DNA from 2 places in the Paenarthrobacter sp. NPDC091669 genome. Region 1 is predicted to be linked to the other one. Evidence: riboswitches for the same ligand, from Rfam matches in the RefSeq annotation. Region 1 holds a riboswitch; the other holds the start of a gene.
The links. A riboswitch is a leader RNA that binds a small molecule or an ion and turns the genes downstream of it on or off. The one in region 1 is predicted to bind glycine.
Positions count from the first base shown of each region.

Region 2: another riboswitch for glycine. It lies ahead of gcvP (aminomethyl-transferring glycine dehydrogenase); the one in region 1 lies ahead of gcvP (aminomethyl-transferring glycine dehydrogenase).

Region 1 is NZ_JBIVTK010000009.1:152,334-157,605, reverse strand. Features, by position in the region: gene ACIQLI_RS16215 (cyclodeaminase/cyclohydrolase family protein) at 1-426, shown strand, start outside; gene ACIQLI_RS16210 (MFS transporter) at 493-2,043, opposite strand; gene ACIQLI_RS16205 (TetR/AcrR family transcriptional regulator) at 2,116-2,655, shown strand; glycine riboswitch at 2,749-2,846, shown strand; gene gcvP (aminomethyl-transferring glycine dehydrogenase) at 3,026-5,272, shown strand, end outside.
Region 2 is NZ_JBIVTK010000007.1:34,714-39,985, reverse strand. Features, by position in the region: gene ACIQLI_RS12825 (NAD(P)(+) transhydrogenase (Re/Si-specific) subunit beta) at 1-187, shown strand, start outside; gene ACIQLI_RS12820 (hypothetical protein) at 340-531, shown strand; gene ACIQLI_RS12815 (hypothetical protein) at 687-1,034, shown strand; gene ACIQLI_RS12810 (amino acid-binding protein) at 1,047-1,940, opposite strand; gene mscL (large conductance mechanosensitive channel protein MscL) at 2,141-2,617, opposite strand; glycine riboswitch at 2,835-2,933, shown strand; gene gcvP (aminomethyl-transferring glycine dehydrogenase) at 3,093-5,272, shown strand, end outside.

The sequences.
Region 1 (5,272 bases):
CTAGCCGACGACGACGCATCCGCCTCCAACGCTTTCGGCGCCGCCTTCCGCCTCGACCCCGGCCCGGAACGAGACGACGCTGTTCATCAGGCCTCCGTCGATGCTGCCAAGGCTTCGGCCGTCCTGGGGGAACGGGCCATCAACGCCATTGAAGACCTCGGCTGGCTCGCTGCCAACGGGAACCCGGCGCTGATCGCCGATGTCGTTGTGGGCTTTGGAGCTCTCCGTGCAGCCATCGCCGGAGCCCGAACCAACGTGAGCTTCGACCTCGCGTCCCTGACCTCCGCCGGCACCACGCTCCAGGAAGTCAGGGGACAGCATCCAGACCTTTGGAATACGGTGACCCGACTCAGTGACGCCCTGGACAGAATCGACGAACTGACCGCCGGCGTCGACGAAAAAGCGGCGCCGACCGAAGCCTTGTGAGGCCCGGTTTGCGTGCTAAATCCCGGGAGAACCACGCAAAGCGGGCCCCGCAACGGTATGTGTTCTTTACTGCGCCTTCGGCACACGCCGGAGCACGACGGCGGCGAGCACTGCCGCGCCGGCCATCAGGACCAGCCCAATCGCCGCAGTGATGTGGACGCCGGACTCAAAAGCGGTCCGGGCGGCGACCGTCAGCGCTTCCGACAACGGCGCCGGGAGTGCGGCTGCCGCATCAACGGCACCGGCGAGGGTTTCGCCGGACTTCCCGGCGGCCTGCGAGGAGACGCCGTCCGGAATGATGAGGTTGTGCTGGTAGGACGCCGTGAGGATCGAGCCGAGCACAGCCGTTCCCAGGAGCGAACCGAGTTCATAGCCGGTCTCGGAAATGGCCGAGGCCGCACCGGACTTGTCAGCTGGTACTGAAGCCAGGATGAGGTCGTTGGAGATGGTCTCCGCAGCACCCACGCCCACGGCGAGAACGGTCAGGGCAGACAGCAGGAATACGGGTCCGCTGCCGTGATCGCCCACCACCACAATCAAGTAACCGACGGCGCTGAGCGTCAGCCCTGCAGCGACAACGAACCCGGGCCTGACACGCTTTACCAGAGGCACCACCAGCAAGCCTGCGATGACCGTTGCCAGGAGGGCAGGAATCATGGCGATGCCTGCTTCCATGGGGGACTGTCCCTCAACAAGCTGCAGGTGCTGGGCGAAGAAGTAAATGAAGCCCGTCATGGAGAACAGAGACAGCACGTTGGCCACGATTGCCGTGCTGAACACCTTGTTCTTGAACAAAGCGACGTCCAGCATGGGGTTCTCGATCCGCTGCTGGCGGCGAACGAACAGAATGCCCATCACCAGGCCGAAGCCCATGAAAGCTGCAGCCGATGCGCCGAAGCCGTGAACTGCGAATTCCTTGATGCCGTAGACAAACGGGGCCATGGTGACCACGGACAGGACAATGCTGGTCACGTCCACGCGGCCAGGATCGGCGTCCTTGGATTCGGGAATCAGGATCCGGCCAAAGGCGAGGAGCGGCAGGAGCAGGAATGCTGCCACCAGGAAGACGGCACCCCACCAGAAGTGTTCCACCAGCCAGCCGCCGAAGATCGGGCCGAGCGCAGCGCCACCGGAGAAGCCGGCAGCCCAGACGGCGATCGCAAGCCGCCGGCGGTTGGGATCGGTGAAGATGTTCCGGATCAGGGACAGCGTTGAGGGCATCAACATGGCGCCGAAGACACCAAGGCCCGCGCGTCCGGCAATGAGCCATTCAGCGGAAGGCGCGAACGCCGTAGCAGCCGAAACCGCTGCGAAGCCTGTGCTGCCGATCAGCAGCAGCCGCCGTCGTCCGATTCTGTCACCGAGGTTGCCCATGGAGACCAGCAGTGCGGCAAGGACCAGCGGGTAGGCGTCAACAATCCAGAGCAGTTGAACGCCGCCCACATCCAGCGAGCGGGCGATCTCGGGCAGGGCGAAGGTGAGCGCGGTGTTGTCGACGGCCACCAGCAGCACCGGGAACATCAGGAGTGCCAGTGCCGTCCAATCGCGCCACGGTGCTGCCTGGCCCACATCGGGACGAGCGGAACGGGGCGTTTGGGTTGAGGACGGCGAGTACATGTCATTTACTGTACCGTCCAGACGGTACAGTTTCAAATACAACCCGGCGAGCCTTTAGGGAATGATGGACACATGCCACGAAAACCAGTTGCCCGGGACGCCGTCCTGGATGCTTTCGAAGCCCTCCTCATCGAGGTGGGGGAGCGGGCTGCCACGCTCGACGCCGTTGCCAAGCGCGCCGGGGTATCCAAAGGCGGGCTGCTCTATCACTTCCCCAACAAGGAAGCCCTGATTACGGCCCTCCTTGAACGCCTGGACCTTCTGGCCGACGAGGACACGGAACTGATGAAGGCGTCGCCCGATGGCTCCGCCGCCTACTTCATCCGCTCCTCGCTCTGGGCTGACACGCCCATGGACCGGGCTTTTGTCGCCGTGACCAGATTGGCTGAAGTGGCCCACGAGGAAACGCGTCGCAGATTCGCCGCCATTCAACAGCGCTGGCTGGACGTGCTCGCCGAGGATGTCGGCCCGGAGGTCGCCAAGGCTGTGAGCTATATGGGTGACGGCCTGTATTTCAACGCCATCTTCGAAGGTGGGCAGGAGGGCGGCAATGCCGGGCGGGAGGCCGACGTCGACATCCTGCTCGGAGTCCTCGAGCGGCTGCGGAAGTAGCAAGATCGTCCATTTGCGGCGGCGCCCATGACGTAGGACAATTAACCCTTGTGGCCTGCCCTGATCGGGGCCATACATAACTGAAAATGCCTTCGATCTGCGGCGGGAGAGTCCTGCAAGCACGTGATGCAGGCGCCGTAGGAGCAAACCCTCCCCAGGAATCTCTCAGGCCCACGCACCGCCGCGGCGAGGCAACTCTGGAAAGCAGCAGGCACTTGGCCCCCCTCAGGGTGAAAGAGTGCTGTGCTCACCGACGGTGCAAGCGGTGTTGTTGACGCAACGCGCGGAAACTCTCAGGTCCAATACAGAGCGGGGAGGAACCCAGCCGCTGTGGCGTACCCAAACGCCGCCCAAGTAATGGAGTTCCTTCGTGACGGTTAGTTCTGCCTCCACCACCTTCGTCGATCGGCATATTGGCGCCCGCCGCCAGGCCGACATCGAGACCATGCTCAAGTCCGTCGGTTACGACACCGTTGATTCGCTGGTGGACACCGCCGTCCCGAACGACATCCGCCAGGACGTTGCCCTCACCCTGCAGAACGCTTTGAGCGAAGTTGAGGTTCTGGCTGAGCTCCGCAAACTCGCGTCCAAGAACAAGACGGCCGTTCAAATGATCGGCCAGGGCTACTACGACAACGTGACCCCGCCGGTGATCCGCCGCAACATCCTTGAGTCCCCGGCCTGGTACACCGCCTACACCCCGTACCAGCCGGAAATCTCCCAAGGCCGTCTCGAGGCTCTCCTGAACTTCCAGACCATGGTCCAGGACCTGGTTGGCCTGCCGATTGCCAACGCCTCCCTGCTGGACGAAGCAACGGCCGTGGCCGAAGCCGTCTTGATGATGCGCCGTGCCAACAAGAACAAGGCCGTCCAGGACGGTAAGACTGTCCTCGACGCCGACTGCCTCCCGCAGACGATTGCCATCGTCAAGGGCCGCGCCGAGGCTCTCGGCTTCGAGGTCGAGGTTGCCGATCTTTCCCTCGGTCTCCCGGAAGGCGCCATCAACGGCCTCGTCCTCCAGCAGCCGGGCGTTTCCGGCCGCGTCTTCGATCACTCAGCTGTGATCGCCGAGGCCAAGGAGCGTGGCGCGCTGGTTACCGTCGCCGCCGACCTCCTCTCCCTCACTCTCATCACCCCTCCGGGCGAGCAGGGTGCGGACATCGCCGTTGGCTCCGCACAGCGCCTGGGCGTTCCGCTGTTCTTCGGCGGCCCACACGCCGCCTACATGGCGGTCCAGAAGGGCCTGGAGCGTTCCATGCCCGGCCGTCTGGTGGGCGTTTCCAAGGACGACGCCGGTGTCCCCGCCTACCGTTTGGCGCTGCAGACCCGCGAGCAGCACATCCGCCGCGAGAAGGCCACGTCCAACATCTGTACCGCGCAGGCACTGCTGGCCATCGTGGCCTCGATGTACGCCGTTTATCACGGCCCCGAGGGCCTCAAAGCGATCGCCGAAACCGCCCACAGCCATGCCCGCACCCTCGCAGCGTCACTGAAGGCTGCCGGCGTCGAGGTCCTTCACGGTTCCTTCTTCGACACCATCACCGTCCGCGTCCCGGGCAAGGCTGCAGAGATCGTCGCTGCTGCCGAGGCCAAGGGCATCAACCTGCGCGGCGTTGACGCTGACACTGTGGGTATCTCGGTTGATGAGACCACCACGTCCGAGGTTGTCGCTGACGTCGCGGCGGTCTTCGGAGCTTCCGTTTCCGAAGCCGCTGAAGGCTTCGTGCTTGAAGCTTCCGTGGAGCGCACCAGCGACTTCATGCAGCACCCGGTGTTCAACACCCATCGCTCCGAAACCCAGCTTCTCCGCTACATCCGCAAGCTCTCAGACCGCGACCTCGCGCTGGACCGCACCATGATCCCGCTGGGTTCCTGCACCATGAAGCTCAACGCCACCGCTGAGATGGAAGCCATTTCCTGGCCGGAGTTCGCCTCCATCCACCCGTTCGCCCCGGATTCCCAGACCGAGGGCTGGCGTGAGCTGATCTCCGACCTCGAAGCGCAGCTGACCGAGATCACCGGCTATGACCAGGTCTCCATCCAGCCGAACGCCGGTTCCCAGGGCGAGCTCGCCGGACTCCTGGCGATCCGTGGCTACCACCTGTCCCGCGGCGACGAGCAGCGCAATGTCTGCCTCATCCCCGCCTCTGCCCACGGCACCAACGCTGCCTCGGCAGTGCTGGCAGGCATGAAGGTTGTCGTGGTTGCTACCGCGCCGGATGGCACCATCGACCACGTTGACCTCAAGAACAAGATCGAAGCCCACCGGGATGCCCTCTCGGCCATCATGATCACCTACCCCTCCACGCATGGTGTGTACGACGCCGACGTCCGCGAAGTCTGCGATGCCATCCACGAGGCCGGCGGCCAGGTCTACATTGACGGAGCCAACCTCAACGCCCTTGTTGGCCTTGCACAGCCGGGCAAGTTCGGCGGCGACGTATCCCACCTGAACCTGCACAAGACCTTCTGCATCCCGCACGGCGGTGGCGGCCCGGGCGTTGGCCCGGTCGCAGCCAAGGCGCACCTTGCGCCGTTCATGCCCGGTGATGCGGCCTCCTGGACCGAAGGCAACGACGTCCCGATCTCCGCATCCCGCTTCGGCTCCGCAGGCGTC
Region 2 (5,272 bases), on a different contig from region 1:
GCCGATCTACGGAATGCCCATCCTTGAAGTTGCCGACGCCCGGCAGGTGGTGTTCCTCAAACGCTCCATGCGTCCGGGATTTGCCGGTATCGAAAACGAACTCCTTTACGAACCCCACACCACCTTGCTGTTCGGAGATGCCAAGGATTCATTGACCAAGGTCCTGGGTGCAGTGAAAGGACTCTAGCGAAAAACCCCTGAACCGCGTCATGTACTGAGCCCTGGCGGCACAAGTCCTTACAGACAGTTTGTAAAGCACCGCTAGGAGTCATTGACGTGCAGGACAGTAACAAAAAATCGTCGCCCGGGAGGCCTTTCGGCCAAGCCGAGGGCAGGGCCGTGACCAATTGGCGGGTCCTCGTGGGCCAGACGGTACAAGTCTGGCGGTACAACGAAGTTGTGGACCAAGGCTGCGTGGAGTCCGTCACCCATGACGGCAGGGTCCTCTGGCTTGCCCAAAGCGGGCCCATAGAGCGGAGGTTGGTGGAGAAAGAGCGGGGAACCGGCCTCAGGATCCGGCTGGTGGACTGACCGCAGGGGCCTGGCGCGGAAATTGAGCCTGGTCGCTGGGCCCGCCAGTCCGGCCTTCCAGCCAAGCGGGCCTTCCCGCCCGTCCGCCGTCGTCCTAAGCTGGGCTGCACGAGCTACCGGATTCAGCCAAGCCACCCATCCCAGCGAGGTGCGCCATGACAGTGAAACTCAACAAAAGGGCCTTTGACCATGCGAAGCGCCTGGTCAAGGACGGCAAGGTGGTCAAGGACGCCCGCGACGATTGGAGTGAGCACGCACCCTCCACCAAGGACGAGAATGCCTTCTTGGACAAGCACGGGCACGCCGAATACTCCAAGTGGTTCCTCGGGGTGGACGACGAGCACCCGGACGATCAAAAGGGCCACTACAAGTTCCCCATCGGCGACTTCACGAAGATCCACCGCTGCGGTGTGATCGCCGCCGAGAGCAGGGCGGGCCAGTACGACTACGACGACATCCGGGATGCCTTGGGGAAGCTCCTCGAGAAGATCGACCAAGACTGAACCCTGTGGCGTTCAGCAGCGGGCTCTCTCCGGTGCCGCCGGGCTGTGTGCCAGGATCTCCGCGAGTTCAGCCAGCCTATGCGCCCGGGCGGACTCGGCCGGCGTGAACGGTTCGCCGGGTCGGGAAAAGACCAGTGGGCCGTTCCAGGCGGTGGGGATTTTGAGGACGTCCGGTGAAGGCCCGACGCCGGCGCTCGTCGCGGGTGCAGGATGCTCCGGATCGCCCGGGACGATTTTGGCGGAAAGCAGCTCGGCGACTGCGTGCGGAAGTTCCTTCGGGTTTCCGGCAATCCGGGTTGCCAGGGTCAGTGCTTTGGTCTGGCCATCTGCCATGGCCAAAGCAGTGGTGGGCCAAACAAGGGACCCACACCCACCGCCGTCGGCCAGGGCTTTCAGCAGTTCCTGCTCGGTGACGTCGCCCGGTGCGGAGAGAACAAACTCGTCCATGACAGTGCCGATGTGTCCCGGGCCGAGGGACCTGGCGCTCGTCACCGGGTGGACGTGAAGGCTGAGGATATTGGTGCCCAACCTGGCCAAGGACTGCGTGACCGTCTGCAGTGAACCCGGCTGGTCCAGCAGCACCGTTCGGGCCCGCCACAGGGCCGGTGCCAGATGTAGTCTGTGCCGTTGGCGGAGAGCCGGCGCGTGCAGCCAGCCCCGGAGGACCTTGGCAGCTGAAGGTTCGGCCACCCAGATCACCAAAATGGTGGCGGTCACTGCAAGTAGCAAGACCTTGGCCACGTAGGGGAGGGTGGTTCCAACCACGGCTGCATGAACCAACAGCTCGATAGGAAGCATCACCGCGATGTTGGCGAGGGTGAGTCGGGCTTTGGGCGGTTCGGGCAACTGACCGCAGACATCACAGAGAAGATCCGCGGTGACGGAAGTGCTCGGGTTGGGCTTCATGTTCCCATGCTGCCCTGCCCCCGTTTCGCACCGGTTGCCAGCGCGTCACGTTCTGTGGACGAGCCGGTGAACGTGCGCTCCTCCCCGGTTTTGAGGGTGTCCATGCGGGTCCGCCAACGTAAGAACCCGGCGCCCTCGCGGAGAGAACACCGGGTTCGGTGAAGCAACTTGGAACCAACGCCCGCGGGGAGCTGAAGATTCTAGCGGGTGCGGTCGGAATCGAGTTCGGAGTCCAGGTCCGACTCGAGGCCAGAGGTCCGGGCAGTGCTGCGGGCGGCAGCGGCGTCCTTCAGAAGGTCACGGATTTCGGCCAGAAGGGCAGTATCTGCCGGAAGCGGCTCTTCCTCGGGTTCCTCGGTGGAGAGTCGGTCCTTGACCAGGGAATTGATCTTGTTCATGGGTGCCACGAAGATGAAGTAGACCACGGCAGCGGTGATCACAAAGGTCACGAGAGCCGTCAGCACAGCTCCGATGTTGATGAACGTGGCGGGGTTGTTTTCCCAGATCTTGAAGCCGAGTCCGTCGGCGTTCATGCCGCCTGCGGCGGCGATCACGGGGTTGATGATGTGATTGGTGAAGGCTCCGACGAGTGCCGTGAACGCGCTGCCGATGACTACGGCGATGGCCAACTCGATCACGTTGCCGCGAAGTATGAAGTCCTTGAAACCCTTGAACATGGATGATCCTCCGAATAGGTGCAGTGTCTGCCTCCAGCAGAGATCAAAATACCACTCCGGGGTTTCCAGCTGGTGTAGGAGGGATGTGAGAGAGGGCTGGCGGGAAGGGCTCGGGATGTGAGAGAGGGCTGGCGGGAAGTAGCCACACCTTGCTTGCGCTTTCTCAAAACAACCCGCTATGGTGTGAAGCGTGTCACTCATGGTGATGCAACGCTTTTGATCTGCGGCGGGAGAGTCCTGCCGGTACATCCAGTCAGGCGCCGTAGGAGCAAATCCTCCCCAGGAATCTCTCAGGCCCATGTACCGCCGCGGTTAGGCAACTCTGGAAAGCAGTCCGGGTAACCGGACTCACCGACGGTGCAAGCAGACGGAATGTGGAAACACAGTCTGCGGAATCTCTCAGGTCCAATACAGAGCGGGGAGGAACCCCACATCATCGTGGCGCTCACTGGGCGCCTGAATCATGGAGTTCCTCTTGACTGTTCAATCAACCCCCACCGCCTTCGCGGACCGGCACATTGGCGCCCGCCGCCAAGCCGACGTTGACACCATGCTCAAGGCCATCGGCTACGACTCTGTCGACGGCTTGGTAGATGTCGCGGTCCCCGATTCCATCCGCCAGGAAACGGCCCTGAAGTTGCAGGACGCCCTCTCCGAGGTGCAGGTCCTCGCCGAGCTCCGCAAGCTCGCGTCCAAGAACAAGACCGCTGTCCAGATGATCGGCCAGGGCTACTACGACACCGTGACGCCCCCGGTGATCCGCCGCAACATCCTGGAAGCTCCCGCTTGGTACACCGCCTACACGCCGTACCAGCCGGAAATTTCGCAGGGCCGCCTCGAAGCGCTGCTCAACTTCCAGACGATGGTGCAGGACCTCACTGGACTTCCCGTAGCCAACGCCTCGTTGTTGGATGAAGCCACCGCCGTTGCTGAAGCTGTGCTGCTGATGCGCCGCGCCAACAAGAACAAAACTGCCAAGGACGGCAAGACTGTCCTGGACGCGGACCTCCTCCCGCAGACCATCGCGATCGTGAAGGGCCGCGCCGAGGCGCTGGGCTTCGAAGTTCAGATTTCTGACCTTTCGGCCGGGCTTCCCGACGGCGACATCAACGGCATCGTCCTGCAGCAGCCCGGGGTTTCGGGCCGGGTTTTCGACCATACCGCTGTGATTGCTGACGCCAAGGAACGTGGAGCACTGGTCACGGTGGCCGCGGATTTGCTGGCGCTCACCCTCATCACGCCTCCTGGCGAACAAGGTGCGGACATCGCCGTCGGAACTGCGCAGCGCTTCGGTGTCCCGCTGTTCTTTGGCGGCCCGCATGCTGCCTACATGGCCGTCCGCGAAGGCATGGAGCGCACGCTTCCCGGCCGCATCGTGGGCGTCTCCAAAGACAACGCCGGCGTCCCTGCGTACCGTTTGGCACTCCAGACCCGCGAGCAGCACATCCGCCGCGAAAAGGCCACGTCCAACATCTGCACCGCGCAGGCATTGCTCGCCATTGTTGCCTCGATGTACGCGGTGTACCACGGTCCCGAGGGCTTGAAATCGATCGCCGAGACCGTCCACGGACACGCCCGTGTTTTGGCTTCGGCCCTGCAGAAGGCCGGCCGGGAACTCGTCTCCGAGTCCTTCTTCGACACCCTCACTGTCCGTGTCCCGGGCAAGGCCGACAAGGTCATCGCAGCAGCCGAAGCCCGCGGCATCAACCTGCGCCTCATCGATGCCGACACCGTTGGTGTCTCCGTTGATGAAACCACGACGCCGGAGGTCCTCTCAGCAGTAGCCGTCGCCTTCGGTGCCGGCCCGGTAGGGGCCGCATCCGGGTTCGAACTGCCCGCTGACGTGGTCCGAGTGAGTGATTTCCTGCAGCACCCGGTGTTCAACACGCACCGTTCCGAGACGCAGCTGTTGCGCTATATCCGCAAGCTGTCGGACCGGGACCTCGCACTGGACCGCACCATGATCCCGCTGGGTTCGTGCACCATGAAGCTGAACGCCACCGCTGAGATGGAGGCGATTTCCTGGCCGGAGTTCGCCTCCATCCACCCGTTCGCTCCGGAGCACCAGACAGTTGGCTGGCGCGAACTGATCGAGGACCTCGAGGCGGACCTCACCGAGATCACCGGATATGACCAGGTCTCCATCCAGCCGAACGCAGGGTCCCAGGGCGAGCTCGCAGGTCTGCTGGCGATCCGCGGCTACCACCTGTCCCGCGGTGATGGGCAGCGCACTGTCTGCCTGATCCCGGCGTCGGCCCACGGCACCAATGCAGCGTCTGCTGTGCTGGCAGGCATGAAGGTAGTGGTGGTGGCCACGGCTGCTGACGGCACCATCGATCACGCGGATCTGACGGCCAAGATCGAGGCCAACAAAGACGTCCTGTCCTGCATCATGATCACCTACCCGTCCACGCACGGTGTGTACGACGCCGACGTCCGCGAGGTGTGCGACGCGATGCACGCAGCCGGCGGCCAGGTGTACGTCGACGGCGCCAACCTGAACGCGCTGGTTGGCTTGGCCCAGCCGGGCAAGTTCGGCGGCGACGTGTCCCACCTGAACCTGCACAAGACCTTCTGCATCCCGCACGGTGGCGGCGGACCGGGTGTTGGCCCTGTTGCTGCGAAAGCCCACCTGGCTCCGTTCATGCCGGGCGA